3 regions of the Clostridium sp. 7_2_43FAA genome follow, and region 1 is predicted to be linked to each of the others. Evidence: a T-box and tRNA genes for the amino acid it is inferred to sense, from the RefSeq annotation. Region 1 holds a T-box; the other regions hold tRNA genes.

Evidence for each region. The T-box of region 1 lies ahead of CSBG_RS10445 (valine--tRNA ligase). A T-box ahead of a tRNA ligase gene usually reads a tRNA of that ligase, here a tRNA-Val.
Region 2: it has a tRNA-Val gene. The T-box ahead of CSBG_RS10445 (valine--tRNA ligase) is inferred to sense a tRNA for this amino acid. The anticodon was not compared.
Region 3: it has a tRNA-Val gene. The T-box ahead of CSBG_RS10445 (valine--tRNA ligase) is inferred to sense a tRNA for this amino acid. The anticodon was not compared.

The regions. Positions count from the first base shown of each region.
Region 1 is NZ_JH815222.1:1,867,985-1,875,549, forward strand. Features, by position in the region: gene CSBG_RS10445 (valine--tRNA ligase) at 1-1,581, opposite strand, end outside; T-box leader at 1,936-2,159, opposite strand; gene CSBG_RS18970 (CPC_1213 family protein) at 2,273-2,398, opposite strand; gene CSBG_RS10450 (carbohydrate kinase family protein) at 2,495-3,439, opposite strand; gene CSBG_RS10455 (tetratricopeptide repeat protein) at 3,887-4,243, shown strand; gene CSBG_RS10460 (transglutaminase-like domain-containing protein) at 4,280-5,350, opposite strand; gene recX (recombination regulator RecX) at 5,374-6,009, opposite strand; gene CSBG_RS10470 (pitrilysin family protein) at 6,026-7,264, opposite strand.
Region 2 is NZ_JH815220.1:96,268-103,832, reverse strand. Features, by position in the region: gene CSBG_RS00545 (acyl-ACP thioesterase domain-containing protein) at 1-548, shown strand, start outside; gene CSBG_RS00540 (NAD(P)/FAD-dependent oxidoreductase) at 597-1,841, opposite strand; gene CSBG_RS00535 (hypothetical protein) at 2,156-2,737, shown strand; tRNA gene CSBG_RS00530 (tRNA-Glu) at 2,875-2,949, shown strand; tRNA gene CSBG_RS00525 (tRNA-Val) at 2,954-3,029, shown strand; tRNA gene CSBG_RS00520 (tRNA-Asp) at 3,038-3,114, shown strand; tRNA gene CSBG_RS00515 (tRNA-Thr) at 3,143-3,217, shown strand; gene CSBG_RS00510 (ATP-binding protein) at 3,435-4,409, opposite strand; gene CSBG_RS00505 (DnaD domain protein) at 4,402-5,406, opposite strand; gene CSBG_RS00500 (peptidoglycan DD-metalloendopeptidase family protein) at 5,571-6,659, shown strand; gene CSBG_RS00495 (S8 family serine peptidase) at 6,707-7,565, opposite strand, start outside.
Region 3 is NZ_JH815222.1:83,219-90,783, forward strand. Features, by position in the region: gene spoIID (stage II sporulation protein D) at 1-373, shown strand, start outside; gene CSBG_RS01980 (M23 family metallopeptidase) at 659-1,387, shown strand; gene spoIIID (sporulation transcriptional regulator SpoIIID) at 1,482-1,733, shown strand; gene mreB (rod shape-determining protein MreB) at 1,871-2,905, shown strand; gene yyaC (spore protease YyaC) at 2,959-3,495, opposite strand; gene CSBG_RS02000 (hypothetical protein) at 3,606-4,172, shown strand; tRNA gene CSBG_RS02005 (tRNA-Tyr) at 4,469-4,553, shown strand; tRNA gene CSBG_RS02010 (tRNA-Thr) at 4,578-4,652, shown strand; tRNA gene CSBG_RS02015 (tRNA-Tyr) at 4,659-4,743, shown strand; tRNA gene CSBG_RS02020 (tRNA-Val) at 4,761-4,836, shown strand; tRNA gene CSBG_RS02025 (tRNA-Thr) at 4,941-5,015, shown strand; tRNA gene CSBG_RS02030 (tRNA-Tyr) at 5,024-5,108, shown strand; SAM riboswitch class I at 5,259-5,367, shown strand; gene metK (methionine adenosyltransferase) at 5,466-6,641, shown strand; gene nagA (N-acetylglucosamine-6-phosphate deacetylase) at 6,714-7,565, opposite strand, start outside.

The DNA of each region.
Region 1 (7,565 bases):
TTTTCTACCTTGAGAATCTCTTATAATTCCATGAATTAAAACTGTATCAAATGGAGTTTTATCCATATTGTGTATTCCTGAGAATATCATTCTTGCAACCCAGAAGAAGATAATATCATATCCTGTAACTAATACATTTGTTGGATAGAAGTATTCAAGATCTTCCGTTTCATTTGGCCATCCTAAAGTTGAGAAAGGCCATAAAGCTGAGGAGAACCAAGTGTCTAATACATCTTCATCTTGATGCATATGTTTTGATCCACACTTAGGGCAAGTTTCTGGAGCATCTACTTGAACTATTATTTCTCTACAATCATTACAATACCAAACTGGGATTCTATGTCCCCACCATAATTGTCTTGATATACACCAATCTTGAATATTTTCCATCCAATTGAAGTATATTTTATCAAATCTTTCTGGAACAAATTTAGTTTCATTATTTTTTACTGCTTCTATAGCTGGTTTCGCTAAAGATTCCATTTTAACATACCATTGTTTTGATATTATGGGTTCAACTACAGTTCCACATCTATCATGAGTACCTACATTATGAGTATGTGGTTTAACTTTAACTAATAAACCTTGCTCATCTAAATCGCTAACCATTTGCTTTCTAGCTTCATATCTATCTAATCCTTGGTATTTTCCACCTAGCTCATTAATAACACCATTATCATCCATAACTCTTATTTGAGGTAAATTATGTCTAAGTCCTACTTGGAAATCATTTGGATCATGAGCAGGAGTTATTTTTACAGCACCAGTTCCAAATTCAATATCTACATAGTCATCACCAACTATAGGAATTTCTCTATCTGTTAGAGGTAATTTCAATGTTTTTCCTATAAGATGTTTAAATCTATCATCATTTGGATTAACAGCAACAGCTGTATCTCCAAGTAAAGTTTCTGGTCTTGTAGTTGCAATTTCTAAATATCCACTACCGTCAGCTAATGGATAATTTATATGCCAGAAGCTTCCTTCTTTTTCTTCATATTCTATTTCAGCATCTGAAAGTGCTGTAGTACACTTTGGACACCAGTTAGTTATTCTATTTCCTTGATAAATTAAGCCTTCGTTATATAGCTTAACAAAAACAGTTCTAACTGCTTTATTTAAATTTTCATCCATTGTAAATGCTTCTCTTGAGAAGTCACAAGAAACTCCCATTTTCTTTAATTGAGTTCTTATTGTATCTCTATACTCATCAGCCCATTCCCAAACCTTTTCTAAGAATGCTTCTCTTCCCATTTCTTTTTTAATTAAGCCTTCTTTTAAAAGTTCATTTTCAACCTTAACTTCAGTTGCAATAGAAGCATGGTCTTGTCCTGGTAACCATAAAGTACAGTATCCTTGCATTCTTTTAAATCTTATAAGCATATCTTGAAGTGTATTATCAAGAGCATGACCTAAATGAAGCTTTCCAGTTATATTTGGTGGTGGCATAACTATAGAAAAAGGCTTCTTATTTTTATCGATTATTGGTGTAAAGTATTTTTTTTCTTCCCAAAGCTTATAAATTCTTTCTTCGAATTCCTTTGGATTGTATGTCGTTGCTAAGTTTTTCTTTTCAGACATCCTTTTTGCCTCCTTTTTTTACTTTATATAGATTAAAGATAGATACCTAAAAATTTGCTTTTATTGAAATTAATAAAACTAGTTTAATAAAGATATTAATTTTAGTTCTATTATATAATTTGAAGGTTCATATAATAATTTATTAATCTTTACTAACTACATATTAAATTTTTATATAATCAAGATAATTAATAAACTTTATTATATGTACTAAATGGTAATAAAGTATTAAATTGAAGGTTCATACTTTAGATTCACATAATTAATTTATAAATTCATTTTTGTAATTTAGAAATAAAATAAAATTATATATTCTTGATTATTAATTTTAAGCAATAAAAAAAGCCTTCATCACAAAAGGACGAAGACTCGCGGTACCACCTTTTTTCTTAATATAATTTTTTTTATATTAAGCTCTTTATTTATTAACGACTAAGAAAGCCGCCTTTACTTACTTTAGTTCAGTAAAGATGCTCAAAAGCTACCTTCAGGATACTCTAATATAGAAGGCTTTCAGCCGATGACCTTCATTCTCTTTATATATTGTATTCCTTACTCCTCTTTATCATTGCTTTTATAATATGATTTTGTAAGGTTATCTTATAATATATTATTATTTTTGTCAATATTGTCCTTATAATAAAATAAATAAAAAGATGCTATGATATTATAGCATCTTTTTATTTATTTGCTAAATTATAAAATCTTTTTTATCATGCTCTTTTGCTTTTGGCTCTCCAAAAGCTGCTTTTACACTTTCCACTTGTGGATTATGATTAATATGTTTCTTATGACTATTCTTTGATTTCTTACCCATTTCTTTCACCTCCAAGCTTATATACTTAGATTATGTAAAAGAAATTTATTTATTTTATTAAATCTTAAGAAAGAAAGTGAAAATATGTAATTATTATTATCCTTCAATCCATTCCATATTTTTTATAAACTCATTAACAAAGTCCTCACTCATACTTGGATTAATAGTTTCTTCATGAGTTATTGTAACTATTGACATAGCAATAGCATATTTAACAGTATCCTTAATAGAAAGGTTATTCATATAGCCATATCCAACACCAGCAACAAAAGAATCACCAGCACCTGTAACATTTTTGACTTCTACACTGCTAGTACCTATCTTTCCTTCTTCCTTAGAGTTTTTATAATATATTCCATCAGCATCAAGACTTATAAATACATTTTTAACTCCTAAGGACAAGAAATAATCTCCCGCTCTTTTTAAATCATCATCATTTTCAATTTTAAATCCGCATAAAACTTCAGTTTCCAATCTGTTTGGCTTTACAGTATGAAAATATTTTATTAAATGTTTTATTTTCTCTGCTTTTGTAGCTGAAACTGGATCTAAAACAAATTTAGTTTTACCTTTAAAAGTAGTTAAAATATACTCTAAAAGTTCTGGGTTATCAGAATCTAATATTGTATATTCGGCATTTTCAATTATATGAGATTTAGAATCAATAAAAGAAGATTCCATCTTATCTAAGCTGTCCATATCAACTATAGCAGATTCCATTTCTCCGTGTTCATTTAAAATTGCCATATATGTTGGTGTATACTCATCTTCTAAAATCAATGAGTGTTCCATATTATATCCTATTAATTTTGAATTTTCTAGAATATTTCTTCCTTGATCATCTCCACCTAAAATAGAAATGAATTCTGTATTAACATTAACTCTTGCTAAGTTTTCAGCAATGTTTCTACATACTCCACCTAAAGATATTTTAATATTCCCTGGTATTGAGTCTCTTTCATGATATTTTTTTCTACTAAAACCTATTATATCTACTATTGATGCTCCTAATACTAATATATAAGGATTATTATTACACATACCATCTCTCCTGCTCTTTAAAATCCGTTACTAAAAAACATAAATATATTATATTAGAGAAATATAAAAAAATAAAGTCAAATTTACAAACTTTGTCGAATTTTATTTTTTAATTGTATTTATTATCAATATATTTTCTTTAAAAATTTCTAAATTCTGCTACACTTTCTTTTAAAATTCATATATTGAATATTAACTTATTCAGCTGTCAATAATTTAAATATATGTTTCAATTAATAATCTTCATAATTATAGTGTTATAAAATTAAAAGTTAATAGTCTTATTTAAGTAAAATATCAAAATTGAAAGCATATATTATTTAATTTTTTATATAAGTTGCTAAAATAATAACTTTACTTAAATACCATAAACTATAAAAATATTTTAATTAAATGAAGGATATTTATTACAACTTATATACATATAATTATCACTTGGAGGTAAAAATGAATTACTTTAATGAAGGTAATAAATACTATAATCTTAAAGAATATAAAAAAGCAATTGAATATTACACCATGGCAATTGAAAACAATGAAAGTATGACTTGCTCTTACTATAACTGTGGAGTTTGTTATATAAAACTTAAGGATTTTGATTCAGCAATAACAATGATAAAGAAAGCTCTTGCTATGCAGCAAGAAAGTAAATATTTCTTTAACTTAGCATATTGTTATGCAATGAAAGAAGAAATAAAAAAAGCATTAATTTATTTCAACATAGCTTGGTCTTTAGATAGTTCTGATACTGATTGTGAAAAAGCAATAAATTTAATAATGTCTAAAAACAAAAAAGCATTATAACCTATTTAAGGTTATAATGCTTTTTAACTTATATGCTTAAAGCCATTCACCTGCTATTTGAGCATTTAAATGATCTTCATTAAAATCTTTGTTATCGAAATAATCTCCTGCTAAATAAAATGTTGGATCAACATTAATCCAAATCCCCTCATCTGCAAGATATACCTGATTCCATGCATGCGGTCCATAATTTTGACCGTCAAATGCATCTCCAGTTACTATTCTGCTTCCTAAATCAACTGATTTTGCCATAGCTACATAAAGACATGCATAATCGAAGCAAATTCCACTTCTAGTATTCCAAGCTTCAATTGCACCACTATTAGTTACACCTTCAGGTCCTAATGCTTTTTCTGCTTTTGTAAAATCATACTTTATATTTGATCCTATCCATGAATATAACCTTTTTGCCTTTTCTCTATCACTTTTAGCATTTCCTATTATTTCAGTTGCCTTTTCATCTATCTCTTTTGATGATTTAATACCATCTTCTAAAGTAACTCCATTATAATATACTATTACATTTGAACTTGCAGGAATATACTCTTTAAAATCATCGTAAGATAAAACAGGCTTATTTATTGACATTATACTTTCTAAAGTACTATATCCATTAATACCGTTAAATAAATTGATTTTCATGCTTCTTCCAAAGGTTGTATTATAGGTTATTATTCCCATAAACATTATTAAGATAATAACAAGCCCTTTTAAAAATCCAAAAAGCGATGAAAATAATACTATTCTTAACTTACCCTTGCTTAATAACAACTTATAAGCTTTTGTTAATGGCTCACTTAAACACTTTAAAATCCAGTAAATTATAGTTTGTATAGCTAAAAAAACTATTCCTAATACTAATGCTTTAAATAAATTATTATTTACTAAAGTAACATTAGAATTATCACTCACGAACTTCAATATAGCTAAATATATCTTATCTAAATTTGTAAGCATAATTAAAAATGTTATAAAAATAGAAAAATAATAAATTAATCTATTTAAAGAGTACTTAGCGCTTCCTTCTTCCAAAGCCCCTTGTATACTACCCTTTATTGAAAAAAGCATTAATATAGCACATAAAATATAAGGTAAATATGTAACCATTAATGTCTCTCCTTTTTAATAATCTACATATCATCAGTACTTGTTACTCTTTTTACAGCATATGATACTATATCGTAATCATATCCCTTTGATAATAAAAATCTATATAGCTTTTGAGATAACTTATATTTATCAGATTCTCTTTTTGATAAAACATTATACTTTTTTAATGCCATATTATATGCTACTTCTCTTTCTTCATCTTCATCTATGTTAGATATTTCTTCTTCTATAAGGTTATCGTTAATCCCTTTTTTTATTAAATCATACTTTATCTTCTTTTTTCCTTGTAGTCTACTTCTATCCTTAACATACATTTTTACATAATTTGTATCGCTTAAAAAGTTATATTCTTTTAAAAAATTTAAAGTTTTATCAATTGTTAAATTATCATATCCTTTTAATAAAAGTTTATCTTTCAATTCTTTTTCACTTTTATATGATTTTTCTACTATTTTAAGTGCAGCATTCTTGCATTTTATATAATCATCTTCTTTAGCAATAGATTTTATTTTTTCTAAATCAATATTTTCATTTGTCTTAAGACCTTCTTTATATATCAATTCAGTACTTAAAGAAAATGAATATTCATTATCAATATATATATTTACTCTTTCTTTGTTTCTCTTTTGTACCTCTATTTTTGTAATAATATTCATAATTATCTCCAATATTTTAAGATTTTAATATATGAATTGTTGGATTGCTTAAAACCTCTCTAGCAACTTCTTGAATTTTATTTATATCAAGAGAATGTAGCTTTTCCATATCCTTAACAAATTCATATAAGTCCTCTCCATCTAAACCTTGATGAAGCATATAATTGCATAACTCTGAAGGATCTTCTAAAGTTGAAATAACTGCTGTTTTATGAACTTTTTTCATAAGTTCTAAATCTCTTTCGCCAATTGCTAAACTTCCACTTTTAACTCCAGATATTGTTTCATTTATTGCACTTACAGCTGAATTAAGATCTTCCTCTCCAACTGCTGTATAGATATATAAAGTCTTAACACTATTAGTCATATCTATACTTGTATAAATATCATAAGCAAGTCCTCTTTTTTCTCTAACTTCTCTAAATAAAAGTGAGTTAGAGCTTTCTCCTAATCTATGATTTAAAATTCTAAGAGGAAGTTCTAAATCTCTATTTAAATTATAGAAAGTATATAAATAAACTATTGTATTTTGCTCTATATTAGATTTAGTTGTTGTTATAGACTTACATATATTCTTTTCTTCTAAAATATCCTTTTTTATTTTTTCTCCAGGTTCCCATCCTTTAAAAACTTTTTTTACTTCATTTAACGCTTCATCATGATTATATGAAGATACTACTGTAACTAAAGCATTATTAGGAATATAATGCTTCTTATAAAAACTAGTTAAATCATATCTATCATAATTTTTTACATTTGCTTCAATGCCTGCAACATCATATTTTAATGGACTTTTATTAAATGCTACTTCATTTGTTCTTTTAAAGCTTAAATCCTCAATATCATCCTTGCTAGTTCTCATTTCTGCAAGTATTACTCCTCTTTCCTTTTCTAATTCTTCTTTATTAAAGGCAGGATTTATAATCATATCTCCTAATATTTCTATAGCATTTTTAAATTCCTCTTCTAAACAACTTATAGTATATACTGTAGATGTATAATCTGTATATGCATTATACTCTCCCCCTAAGAATTCTAACTCATCATTTAATTCTTCATAACTTCTTTTTTTTGTTCCTTTAAACAGCATATGTTCTATAAAGTGAGAAATTCCCTTTTCATTCATATTTTCATATAGTGATCCAACTTTAATACCAACATTTATAGCTGATATTTTTGTATCTTTTTTAATTGTTATAACTTCTAATCCATTATCTAAAAAATGTCTTTCAACATCAAAATTCAATTTAAACATATTAATCCACCCATTCTTCATACTACTTAATTATTAAAAATATAATATGACTATATTCTAAATACAATACTATAATTATATATATGTTTCAACTAAGAATCTACATTATTACTCTTTTTAAATCAAATAATTACTTATTATTCATGAACAATTTACTCTAAAAGTAATTAATATCTATCTTTACTTATTTTTATGAAATTTATCTCAACATTTATACTGTTTTTTAATATAAAAATATACTTAATATACAACAAGATAAATATTACATTTTATTTAATTTGATCAATTAACCTTTACCACA
Region 2 (7,565 bases), on a different contig from region 1:
ATCCAATGTATGGAGAAAAATTATCAGTGAAAACTGAAGCAGTAGGGTTTAAGAAATTTTATGCTTTGAGGAATTATGAAATTAAAGATAGTAGTGGAAATATAGTTGTATCTGCTAATGCTATATTTTTATTAGTTAACTTAGAAAAAAGAAGAATGATGAGAATACCACAGGAACAATATAATGTTTATGGTGTGGATGGCGATATGAAAGAGGAATTTAAGCTTCCTAGATTAGAAAAGATTGATGAACATAAGTATCAAAGAAACTTCAAGATAAGATATACAGATATAGATTTTAATAAGCATGTAAATAATACTAAATACATTGATTGGGCTGTTGAGACATTACCAGAAGATATTGTAAATAATTATGTATTAAGTGAAGTTAAGGTAACATTTGAGAAGGAATGTAAATATGGCGAAGAAGTTAAGGTATTTACAGATGTTAGAGTAGAAGAGGGAGATGAAATAGTTACTATTCACAAAATAGAAACTGTTGATGGAAAAGAATTAACGAGATTAATTGGTCGTTGGAATAAGTGCTAGATTATAAAAGGAGTAATAAGCTGATTGTTTATTACTCCTTTTTTTATATTAAGAATTAGCTATATTTTTTGAAACAAAATTTCCTGAACTCCAAGCCCAATGGAGATTAAAGCCACCACAGTCGCCATCTACATCTAGTATTTCTCCACAAAAATATAAATTTTTAACTAGCTTAGATTCAAGTGTTTTTGGATCAACCTCTTTAGTGTTTATTCCTCCAATAGTAACTTGTGCTTGATTGAATCCATTAGTATCAATACATTTAAATTTCCAATTCTTTAATAAGTTAATAAGTCTTTTTTTCTCATCCCACTGTAAGTCATAGCAAGGCTTATGTAAATTTTCTATCTTAGCTTCCTTTAATAACGTTGGAATTAATTTTTTATTTACTATTCCAATTAAAGAATTTATAACAGGTCTATGAGAAAACATTGCAAAATGACTTTCCATAAAATCTTCTATTTCAGATAATGATTGATTAGGCATCATATCTACAATAATTTCAATGTTTTTTTTCTTTAATAAAGCTTTAGATGCATGACCTGAAATTTGAAGAATTGGAGGGCCTGATATTCCGTAATCAGTAAAGAGAATTTCTCCAAATTCTTTTCTTATGGGTTCACCATCAACTAATAATGTTGCATACCCATCAAATTTTACTCCTGTTATGGATTTTAAATAAGGGTAACTCAACTTTAATTGAACTATTCCAGGAATGGTTTCAATTATTGAATGCCCAAATGATTTTGCTAAGTTATAAGCAGAACCATCAGATCCTGTTTTCACTGCTGATTTTCCTCCACAAGCTAAAATTAATTTGTTACATGTGAATAACTTATTTTCTTCGTTACTTGTGGATAACTTAAAAACATTTTTCTTGTGGATATCTTTTACTTTACAATCTGTGTATAAAGGAATACTTCGATCTTCTAAAGCTAATTTTAATATATCTACAACTGAAGATGCTTGAAGTGATTTAGGATACATTTTACCATTTTTTAATTCTACAATTGGAAGTCCTAATGATAAAAAGAAATTTTCAGTGTCATTTACACTAAAACTTGATAAAACATTTGTAAAAAAGCCAGGATTTTCGCTATGGTAGGAAAGGAAAGGAAATGAAATTGTTCTATTAGAGATGTTACAACGACCATTTCCTGTAGTTAATATTTTTTTTCCTATCCTATCAGTACCTTCGACTATGGCAACATCCAATCCAAAATCTTTAGCAGTAATAGCTGCTGATAAGCCAGAAGCACCACCACCAACTATAATTAAATCATGATGAATCATAATAAATCTCCTTAATAAATTAATAATTTTAATTTTATCATATTATAAATTTTTTGGTTAATATAATAATATTCTATATATGTAAAATTTTTTAGTAGCTCTTAAGTTTAGATATAAATTCTATTATATAAACCAGTAAATATGAGTTAATACACATTATAATATAAGTTCTTTAAAACTGTAATATTAAAAAAATATATATAATATAAATTTATAAATATGGAATAATAAAATAAGTAAAGAGATAAATAAATAAGGAATAAATGAAATACGGTTAGCTTAAATTACATGAGATATAGTAATGAGGTGAAATTATGATAGTTAAAGTAATTAATGAAGATAATGAAGATTATAATAAAGAATTTAAGTTAAGAAGAATGAACTATGATCAATGTGTAGTAAATTATCCTAACTCTAAGGGAATTAATATATTTTTAAATAAGGATTTGAGATTCATTCCAGAATCAGACGTAGATGAATTTTTAATAAATAATAAGGACTTTCTAAAAATAAAATTAAATAGGGGAATATCTGTACAATTTTATAAAATATTATTTGATAGTTTTAAGAATCAATTTAAAGAGTGTGTAGAGGAAATAAACTTATTAAAGGATAAGTACTCAGTAAATAAGAGAGGAATATGGGAAAAGGAGATAATCTGTATAATAAATAATAAGATTCCTATAAGGATAATTGCTAGTGGACAAAATTTTAGGAAAAGTAATTATAATATAAATATAGAAGAAATAAAGAAAGAAGAATTTTTAGAATTTTGTAATTTTGAAATGAATAAAATAAAAAAAGAAATAAAAGAAAATCAATCCCATTTATTAAGATATGAAAAGGTTATAAATGTAGTAAAGTTCGATAATGACGGTACTAAATTATTGACTTAAATGCGCGTATAAATAAAGTAATTTAAAAATAAAAAAAAAAGTTGTTAAAAAGTGTTGACACTATATTAAAATTTATGTATTATAGTTAATGTGCTCGCCGACAGAACAGCTCGGTTGAGAAAAGCAAAAAGAAACATGGCTCCTTGGTCAAGCGGTCAAGACACCACCCTTTCACGGTGGTAACAGGGGTTCGATTCCCCTAGGAGTCACCATTATGGAAGCATAGCTCAGCTGGGAGAGCATCTGCCTTACAAGCAGAGGGTCACAGGTTCGATCCCTGTTGTTTCCACCATAAAATTTGGCTCAGTAGCTCAGTTGGTTAGAGTGCCGGCCTGTCACGCCGGAGGTCGAGGGTTCGAGCCCCTTCTGAGTCGCCACTTTAAAGTGCGATAAAAATTAACATGCGCTGGCATGGCTCAACGGTAGAGCAGCTGACTTGTAATCAGCAGGTTGTAGGTTCGATTCCTATTGCCAGCTCCAGAAGACTTTAGAATTATCTAGAGTCTTTTTTGTTTTTTGTAAGGGTATAACGTTTCGTGAGCCTCTTTTAGACCATTGATTTTACTTGCTTAAGGATGTTTTTAAGATTAAATAGAAGTTTTATTTATTATTTATATATGCTCAAAAAGGGAAGTTCGAATTCGAACTTCCCTTTTTATAGGCTAATATCAAAATTTATTTTGATACATCTCTCTTTTTATTTTTTCTTTAAATTTAATTGAATCCTTATATCTTCAGAATAAAACTTATATAACTTAAAATTCCCTAGGAGTCTAGAAGAAATTCTTTCAGAATAATTCTTACTTATATCAGGTAAAGATAAGTTTGTAGAAATTAGCATCTTTTTCTTTCTTAATAGTTTCTTATTGAGAAAATTAAAGAATTCTGTTGCAGAGAATTCAGTAAGTTGTTCTGCGCCTAAATCATCTATTATTAATAGATCACAGTTTATTAAAAGATCTTCTAAATTATAATTATTTTCAAATCTTATTTCTCTTAAATTTTTAATAAGTTCATCTATACTTCTATAAACAACTAAATAACCTTTATCAAGGAGCTCTTTTGCCACACAGCAACTTAGGAAAGTCTTTCCGGTTCCTGAATCACCATAAAATAATATGTTGTCGTCACTTTTAGAGAAGTTTGGTATAAAATCTCTATTTACATACTCAAGAATATTTTCAATATTTTTTCTAGGTGTGTATTTATCATCGCTTATTTTATAATTAGCAAATAAAGATAAATCAAAATTATTAAAGTTATTAATTCTTAATGAATCTTGCAAATCAGAGTCCTTATAGTAAAGGTTAACTAATTTATTCTTATAGCAAATGCATTTTGTACTACCGATATATCCTTGATCTTTGCATTTAGGGCATCTATGATGAAGTGTTAAATATTCTTGATCATATCCGTTAGCCACTAGAGCCTCATATTTTTTAAATCTAAGATCAACTATTTCTTCTTTTAGATTTTTGAGCTCTAATTCATTTAAACCCTTTAAAATTGACATAGCTAAATTAAGGGATTTTTTCTGAATTAAATTATCTAATTCTAATATGTCTGGATGTTTTTGCTTTATTTCTTTACGTCTTTTTTCTAAGTTTTTTTCCTCTTCAAGTCGTATATTTTCATATATTAATGTTAGTTCTTTTTCATATCCTTTAATCATCATTATCCCATCCTAATAATTTCTTTTCTAAATCGTCATAATCATAGTCACGGCCTTTAAAGTTATTGAATCTTAATTTAGGCTTTTCATATGAATTTGACTTTTGATTGTTAAAATTCTTTTTAGAAGATGAATTTTTATAAGAAACTTCTTTTTCTTCAATTTCTTTTAATGTTCTTAAGTTATCTTTATTCCAACTGGATAATATTCCATCTATATACTTAAAATCAGCCCTGTTTAACCTTTGGAAGCAAATATCGCATGCTTTCTTTATTATTTCTAATGAAAAGTTATAATTTGTAGTCCATTTTTCTAACATATCTTCTTGAGGTTTCATTATATCAGTATTTCTAATTCCTAAGAATTTTAAGATTTCTCTATAGGTACCCCATTTATCCTCTGTTTTTCTTATATAATTTTGAGCATCATCAATTGTTTTTATGCTCATCTCATGCCAAGCCAAGGCAACCTTTTCTATATATCTATGATTTGTTTTTCCCTTAGAAGCACAGTACTCTATAAGTAGTAGTATAAGCTCTGAAGAAAAATTAAAGTCCCTTTTCCAGCTTATATAAGTTGTGAACTCGCTAGGGGATAGTGGTCTGCCTAATAATTTTTCTATATCTTTTAGCATACCATTGTTAGATTCATCTGAAAGCTCAGCTAATATATTAATTTCGTTCTTATTAACAGTGTTTTCAGATGAAAGATCTATAAATTCTATATCAAAGTTTCCCATTTTGTCTATTGGAACTAGTTTAATTACTCCTTCTTCATTCCAGTAGTTAAGGGCATTTATTATATCAGACTCTAATAAATTCAATGATGTAGCTAAAATTGATGCATTAACACCAATTTCGCCTGTAAAATTATATTTAAGCATAAGAAGATATACTTTAATAAATTCCCCTCTAGCTTTAGGCATATATTTTTCAATAAATGCATTGCTGACAGGAGTAAATTTTAAAGGCTTTGATTTAAGCATAAAAGTGCTCATATTTACATCCACCTTTCTAAGATTAATTGTATAATAAGTTAATTATAGCAAAGTGCTGAAGTAGGCTCAACTAAACTACGGAATATATAAAAAGAATATTATTTCTAAATATGGGAAAACTAATAGATGTGTTGCTTAACATTATTAATCTGAAAGGAGATTTTATGGATATCAAAGGAGACACGAGAATAATAACTAGATATGTTGTATTACTGGTATTTAGTATTATTCTAGTTATAAATATTAATTCTATTAAAGTTAGTGCAAATACAAATGAGGCATTAAATAATATTGACTTAAATAGTTCAAGATATTCTCTATCTGATAACGTATTTGAAAATTTATTTGTTGCATTAACAGGTAAGATAGATGGGTATGAAGTTAAATTAGACAATAAAGTAATAGGATATACTTCAATGGAAGATAATATAGCTAGCATAAAAGATTTAGTTCTGAAGAAAGTTATAGATGAAATGAATATCAATGAGGATTCAATATTATCATTTGAAATAGGTGGTAATATAGACTTACAAGAAAGTAGATTTGATGTAGGTTTATTACAGACAAATGATGAGCTAGCTAATTATATATATAAATTATCACACGAAGCGTCGAGTAAGATTAAGCTAAATGTGAAATATACTAGCGAGGAAAATATAAAGATTCAGCCTAATACAATAATAATACCAAGTGATTCAATGTACTTAGGAGAAAGTAAGGTTGAATATGGAGAGATTGGATTAAAGAAACAAGTTAAAGAAGTCACTTATGAAAATAACAAACTAATAAAAACTAAAGTTGTTAGTGAAGAAGTAATAAAGGAACAAGTTAGTAAAAAGATATATAGAGGAACAAAAAATCCCTATGACTATGGAGTTGCTTTTTTAAGTAGTCCAACTAGGGGGGGATACATGACCTCTGGATATGGAGAGAGATGGAACTCTTTTCATAAGGGAATAGATATTGCAGGTAATACAGGGGATGATGCATTAGTTGCAATGGATGGAGAGGTTATTTATGCACAATACAATGATGGCGGTTATGGAAATTTAATAATAGTTAAGCATGAAGATAATATGGTTACATATTATGGTCATTTAAGTGACTTTTATGTTAAGGTAGGAGATAAGGTTAAAAAGGGAGATATAATAGGGGCGATTGGAAGTACTGGATTTAGTACTGGACCTCATTTACATTTTGAACTTAGAGTAGATAATGAACCGGTAGATCCTACTAATTATATTGTACAATAGTTTAATATAAAAAATTATAAAATGAAAGGTGCTTAAATTAGTACCTTTCATTTTAATATAGAGTTTATATTTATTTTTCCGTCACCTTGGCAATTCTTTGGCATATCAAGTGGTTCACATGAGACTTTTAAAAGTGAAGTTACATCTTTTGGAGTTAAATTTTCATTGTTTTCATAAATTAAAGCACAAACACCAGTTACATAAGCGGCAGCTAAGGAAGTACCACTAAATGTTTTATATGAGCTATCAAGTTTTGATGGATAAAGCTTAGTACCATCTTTTTCAGAAATGTAATTAGTGTTAGAGTTTAAAGAAACTATATCAACACATGCTGCACATAAATTAGGTTTTAAATCTTTCTTTAATGATCCTATAGATGAATAAGTATAAGGCTTTACCTTGGACGTAGAGTCATATCCTGAAACTGTTATACAGTTAGGACATAAAGCAATTCCTGTAATCGACCCATCTAAATTTTTATTGCTACCACTTGGAACTATACAAGTTATGTTTTTACTATTTACTAACGAAACCATTATATCAAAACATTTTTGCAGAAATACATTATAATGTAGAAGCTCAAATGGCAAACATAACAGTTTAATATTATGTTTTTCAGACTCTTCGAAAATCATTTCCATAGAGTGAAGTATATCAGATATATAACCCTTACCACTCTTATCAAATGCTTTATAGCAATATATATTACATCCAGGAGCGACTCCGCGATACATACCATTTGATTTTTCACCATTTCCTGCAATTATTCCAGCGGTACAAGTACCGTGGCCATTATCATCATATGGATATTTTAGTCCATTTATCAAGTCAACAAACATAGATATCCTATTATATGGAGTAACTAAATCAGGATGAGGATAAACTCCAGTATCTATGATTGCAACA
Region 3 (7,565 bases), 1.8 Mb from region 1:
GTTTTCATTTGATATTTCTAAGTTTGTAAGTAATATAAATTCAAAATATGAAGATGCAAAAATAAGCGAAGAAAATTTACAAAATGATATAGAAATTTTAGGTAGAAGTGATGCAGGCGGAGTAAAGGAAATAAGATTTGGAGGAGCAAAAGTTAAGGGCTCAGATTTTAGATTGGCATTTGGATTAAGTTCAACTAATTTTCAATTTACTATAAATGGTGATAAGATAATATTTAATTGCAAAGGATACGGTCATGGCGTTGGTATGAGTCAATGGGGAGCAAATGTTATGGCTAAGGATGGAAAGGGATATGAAGAGATATTGAAGCATTACTATACAGGGATTGAGTTAAAAGAGGTAAAGTTTAATTGAATTTTATTTAGTAGCAAATAGGAAGAGTATAGATAAAATTCATAATTAAAATATAAATATATTATAAGGAAGTAAGATATAAGGCTATATGAAATTGCATTATATCTTACTTCTTTTTTATTTTAAGATAATAAAATTAAAACTTATTAATTGATCTTATTAAATACTAATTTTTAATATAGTTACTAGAAATGTTGGTAAATGTAGAAATTTGGTGTAAATAAATCCAATTTCAAGTGTATTAATTTATTAGAACGGGCAAGAATACAAAAAGGAGGTGTTGATATGGACCAAAATAAGAAAGATAAGGTAAAAGACTTTTTCAGAAAGGAGGGCTTTTATTTAGTACTATTCCTTTGCTTATGTGTAATTGCAACTGTTGCTGTTGTTACAACAAAGAAAAATAAGGCATTAGAACAAAGTAATCAATCACAAAATGAATTTACTTTAAATGTTGATGATAAAGCAACTTCAGATTTACAAAAACAAAATGCTGATAGAGTAGAAAATACTCAAAATAATGTATTAGCAGAAAATGAAATAGCATCTACAGAAGAAGATGTTAATGTTTCTACAGGAACTAATGTAGAAGTGAGTTTTGCAAATCCTTTAGATGGATCAATTGCAAGAGGATATTCTTATCCAAAGCCACAAGCTATGAGTGATGGAAGCAGTAGAAATATTAGAGGAATAGATATAAAAGCTAGCGTTGGAACAGAAGTTAAAGCCGCAGCTGTAGGTGAAGTAAAAGAAGTTTCAAGCAAAATTGAAGAAGGAAATTATGTAGTTGTTGCCCATGCAAATGGATTATATACAAAGTATTGTAATTTATCCAAGGATATAAGGGTAAACGTTGGAGATAAAGTAACAGAAGAAACTGTTATAGGAACTGTAGGAGATAGTTCTAAAATATTTACAAATAATGAATTTGGCGAACATTTAAATATTCAAGTTCAAGATGTAGATGGAAAAGATTTAGATCCAACAACATATTTTACATTTAATCAAGAATAATAAACATTCATCAGCCATTAATTTAAAATGGCTGATGAATATATTAAATTTTAATGGTCGCGTATTAATAAGCTATCCAAAGGGAGGTAATATTTTGAAAGATTATATAGAAGAAAGAGTTTTAGAAGTGGCGAAATACATTATAGATTCAAAAGATACAATTAGAAAAACTGCAAAAGTATTTGGAGTAAGTAAAAGTACTATTCATAAAGATATGACAGAAAGATTACCTAAGATAAATCCAGCTATAGCAGAACAAACTCATTCAATACTAGAGTTAAATAAAGCTGAAAGACACATAAGAGGTGGAAAAGCTACCAAAATGAAATATAAGGCCGCAGAGTAGTAATTGATTACAAAATTAAATACAAATATATTGAAGGATTACCATATTCCATATATAATAAGAAATAGAGCGAATATTGTAAAATAAGAGAGATTTCAAATATTATATAGTGTGAATAGAGTAGGAGTGAACAAGGAATGTGGTTTTGGAGAAATAGGAGCGATTTAGGAATAGACTTAGGTACAGCGACTGTTTTAGTTTATGCAAAAGGTAAAGGAATAATATTAAAAGAGCCATCAGTTGTCGCAATAAATAAGAATAATAATAAAGTACTTGCAGTTGGTGAAGAGGCAAGGAAAATGATTGGAAGAACTCCAGGTAACATAGTTGCGGTAAGACCATTAAGAGATGGGGTTATATCAGATTATGATATAACAGAAAAGATGTTAAAAGAATTTATTAAAAAGGCGTATGGAAAGAGTAAGATTACGGCTCCTAAAGTAATGGTATGTGTTCCGTCTCAAGCAACAGAAGTTGAAAAGAGAGCAGTAATTGATGCGGCAAGAAACTCTGGAGCCAAAAAAGTTCATTTAATAGAAGAACCTTTAGCTGCAGCAATAGGTGCAGGATTAGATATAACTAGACCAAGTGGATCCATGGTTGTAGATATTGGTGGAGGTACTACTGATATAGCTGTAATATCTCTTGGTGGAGTTGTTGTAAGATCATCTATTAAGGTAGCTGGGGATACATTTGACGATGCAATAATAAAGTATGTAAGAAATAAGTACAAGATAATGATAGGTGAGAAAACCGCAGAAGAATTAAAAGTAACTATAGGATCAGCGTTTAAAGGATCAAGAAGCTTAACTGCAAATATGAAGGGACGAAATTTAATTACTGGGTTACCAGATGAACTTTCTATCTCAACAGATGAAATAATATATGCATTAAAAGAATCGGTATCCTTAATTGTTGATAGTGTTAAATTTGTATTGGAAAAAACACCACCTGAGCTTGCTGCTGATATAATAGAGAGAGGGATACTAATGACAGGTGGAGGTTCTTTATTAGATGGATTAGATAAGCTAATAGAGCATGAAACTGGGGTTACTGTTGAGGTTGCGAATAATTCAGTAGAAGCAGTAGCAGAGGGAACAGGTAAAGTTTTAGGATACTTAGACAAGATAGATACAAATTCTTCAGATAATGAAATAACATTAGTTGAGTAATCTATAGATATTATTAAATACATAGTAAATATATAAAATTATTAAAGGGGAGTTCAAAGACTCCCCTTTTGGTTATGAGTAAGATTATATGCATAAATAATGGCAGCTGAAATTATTTTTGACATTTCCATGACTAAATGTAGACGAATACTTCTAGATGTAAAAAACTCAGCATTTTCACTTGAATCAATAATACCGATTATAGAAGCTATACCAACGTCAGGTAAGTTTTTCCCCACTCCTTTTCCGGGATGTATTGGATAGTCTCTGGTATGTATTTCACCAATAGAACTAGCTTCACCTAAGCAGGCATCTATTCCTATAATTAAAGATTTTGGATGCAATTTATTAATTTCATTTAATCTATTATTTATATTAAGAGCATGTATTGGAGATTCTATAGTTCCGTACACTGGAAGAGGAAAATTTTTTTCTTTTAAAAATGTACCAACCATTGGACCTAAGCAGTCACCAATGCACTTATCAGTACCTATACATACAATTACAGTATTATTCGTAATATAGTCTTTGATAAATTTTGCTATTTCAATATGAGAATTATAAGAATTATATAATACTTTATGCTTCACTAAAAATTCACCTCCGCTTATACAATATATGTTCCAAGATTAATAAATATAATAAAATGTATAAAAAAACATAAAGAGGAAATTAATTAAATAAAAGGAGATGAATAAATGTGAAAAAAATATTTTTTTATATAATTACTATAATTCTTGGAGCTAGTATACCTATATACTATTTATTAGTATGGGAGCCATTAAAAAGCGAAGAGGCTATAAGTAATTCAATGAGATCTACTACTGAAAAAATTTTAAATAGTAGTGAAGTTTCAAATGGGCAAGATATATCAAATAATCTGAATAAGAAGAAAATAGATAGTAATAAAAATAGCATTAATATTAAAGAAAAATCTAATATGAGTAATAGTAGTAATTCTAATGAAAATATAATAACTGGTGAAAATGAAATAGAAGGGCTATCAATAAAGCAAAGCGATATTGAAAATAATTTGTTTGGAGAACTAGAAGAAAGTGAAAAGTTAGAAATAGACAGAATGTTAAAAAGTTTATCTATAGTAGATATAGTGAAGATAAATGATCATTTTTCTGATAAATATGATGATGACAATGTAAGAGAAGGATTTTCATTAGTAAAAAAGAGAATGTCATTATCGGATTATGAAGAGTTTAAGAGTATCATAAGTAGATATATTGATTTAGATATTATTGAAGAAAAAATTTGATGATTTGAGTATTGATAAAAATATGTATGTATTTTCTCAGTAAAAATTCAAACAATTATTAATAATAACTATACAATTATATTGCTTTAGACGAATTTATTTTTAGGACAATATAAGACAATAAAAAAGTGATATTAGTATTAAATAGAAGAAAATTAAAGAAATATAGAAAAAAATAAGTATAATCTCTTTAAATAAGTGAATATCACACTTGAAATTAGGATACAATAAATATATACTAATCATTGTCAGTTGAGACGACAATGTTTACTTAACTGAAATTAAATAAATTTAATGGGGGAGTTCCCGAGTGGCCAAAGGGGGCAGACTGTAAATCTGTTACGTTTCGTTTCGATGGTTCGAATCCGTCCTCCCCCACCATATAAAATTTATTTAATATAATATGCTGGCATGGCTCAACGGTAGAGCAGCTGACTTGTAATCAGCAGGTTGTAGGTTCGATTCCTATTGCCAGCTCCATAAAATGGGGGAGTTCCCGAGTGGCCAAAGGGGGCAGACTGTAAATCTGTTACGTTTCGTTTCGATGGTTCGAATCCGTCCTCCCCCACCATTTTATAACATTGATATGGAAGCATAGCTCAGCTGGGAGAGCATCTGCCTTACAAGCAGAGGGTCACAGGTTCGATCCCTGTTGTTTCCACCATTTTGGTATTAAACACTTAATGAAGTAGAGTATAGTGATAACTGAATTTAGTGTAAAAGCCAATCTACTGAAAGAAGAGAAGTAGATATTTCATTAATAAATATGCTGGCATGGCTCAACGGTAGAGCAGCTGACTTGTAATCAGCAGGTTGTAGGTTCGATTCCTATTGCCAGCTCCAATAAATATGGGGGAGTTCCCGAGTGGCCAAAGGGGGCAGACTGTAAATCTGTTACGTTTCGTTTCGATGGTTCGAATCCGTCCTCCCCCACCACAAAAGACAAGGATTCTTGTCTTTTTTTATATTTACAAATAACCTAATATTTTATTAGTTAAGAAATTTAAATATGTAATAAATTTATATTTTATAGTTGACTAGTAGTATTAAAGGTGATATACTCTAAAAAGTAAAATTTGATATTAGTTCTTATCCAGAGAGGTGGAGGGAGAAGGGCCCGATGAAACCCGGCAACCTACTTTATTAAGTTTAAGTGTGGTGCCAATTCCTGCAAAGTAATTTTGCAAGATAAGAAAGATTAGGATTTTTAACGTCTCTTCTTATCGAAGAGATTTTTTTATTTTATAAATTAATTCAGAATTAATATCAAGTAAAATGAAAGGAGAAATGAAAATGAGAAGATTATTTACATCAGAATCAGTTACAGAAGGGCATCCAGATAAAATTTGTGACCAAATTTCAGATGCAGTATTAGATAGTATTTTAGCTAAAGATCCTATGGCAAGAGTTGCTTGTGAAACAGCTGTTACTACAGGAATGGTACTAGTTATGGGAGAAATATCAACTAATTGTTATGTTGATATTCCAAAGTTAGTTAGAGAAACAGTAAAAGAAATTGGATATGATAGAGCTAAGTATGGTTTTGACTGCGAAACATGTTCAGTTTTAACATCAATAGATGAGCAATCAGGCGATATAGCTATGGGTGTAGATGAAGCTTTAGAATCAAGAGATGGACAAAAGGATGATGTTGAGGCAGTTGGGGCTGGAGACCAAGGTATGATGTTTGGTTTTGCAACAAATGAAACAGAAGAATACATGCCTTTACCAATAGCAATGGCTCACAGATTATCAAGAAGATTATCAGAAGTGAGAAAGAACGGAACTTTACCATATTTAAGACCAGATGGAAAGACTCAAGTTACAGTTGAATATGATGATAATAAAGTAATAAGAATAGATGCAATTGTAATATCAACACAACATAGTGAAGATGTATCTCAGGAACAAATAAGAGAAGATTTAATGGAACATGTAATTAAAGTTGTAGTTCCAGCAGAATTATTAGATGATACTACTAAGTATTACATAAATCCAACTGGTAGATTTGTTGTTGGAGGTCCACAAGGAGATAGCGGATTAACTGGAAGAAAGATAATAGTTGATACTTATGGTGGATATGGAAGACATGGCGGTGGTGCTTTCTCAGGAAAAGATCCAACTAAAGTTGATAGATCAGCAGCTTATGCAGCCAGATGGGTTGCTAAGAATTTAGTTGCAGCAGGAGTTGCAGATAAATTAGAAATTCAATTAGCTTATGCTATTGGAGTAGCTAAACCAGTATCAATAGAAATAGATACATTTGGAACTGGAAAGAAATCAGAAGCAGAAATAATTTCAATAGTTGAAAAAGTATTTGATTTAAGACCAGGTGCTATAATAAGAGATCTAGAATTAAGAAGACCAATTTATAAGCAAACAGCTGCATATGGACATTTTGGAAGAAATGATTTAAATTTACCTTGGGAAAATTTAAATAAAGTAGAAGAAATAAAGAAATATCTTTAAAATAATAAAGTAAAAGAGATAAAGTATATTTAAAATAAAAAATGCTCCAATTCAAAATTGGAGCATTTTTGTTTATACTAATACTTTACCAGCAACTATAACATTTTTTATATTTATGTCTTCATCAAATAAAACTAAATCAGCATCATAGCCTTCTTTTACAAGACCTTTTCTATCTTCAACTTTACAATGTCTAGCAGCATTAAAAGTTGCCATTTTTACAGCTTCATTTAGTGGAAGACCAACGTTCTTATATACATTTCTAACAGCTTTATCTAAAGTTAATATTGAGCCAGCTAAGCTTCCACTTAAAAGTCTTGCAGCTCCATCTTTAACAACAACATCTTGGCCGCCTAATGCATACATGCCATCAGGCATAGCACATGCCATCATTGCATCAGTGACTAATAAAACTTTATCAGTTGTCTTTTGATTGTAAGCTATTCTAAGTGATGGATATGATATATGGATACCATCAGAAATTGTTTCTGTAGTTATCTCGCTATCAAATATAGCACCTACAACTCCAGGTTCTCTATGAGCAAATGGTGTCATTGCATTAAATAAATGAGTTGAGTGACAGCAACCACATTTAATTCCTTCCATAGCTTCATCATAAGTAGCTTTAGTATGACCTATAGAGCAAACTATTCCTTTTTTTGATAATTCTTTTATTAATTCCTTAGCACCTGGAACTTCAGGAGCAATTGTAATTGATATAACGGCATCTTCAGCATCTCCGACCATAGCATTAAAATTATCAAGTGTTGGAGAAATTAAGAAATTAGGATTTTGAGCTCCTATAGCTTTTGGACTAATGAAAGGACCTTCAAGATGAGCTCCTAGAACAATAGCACCATCAGTACCATTTTCCTTGGCTTCTTTTATAACTTTCATAGATTTTCTTATATCATCTACTGATAC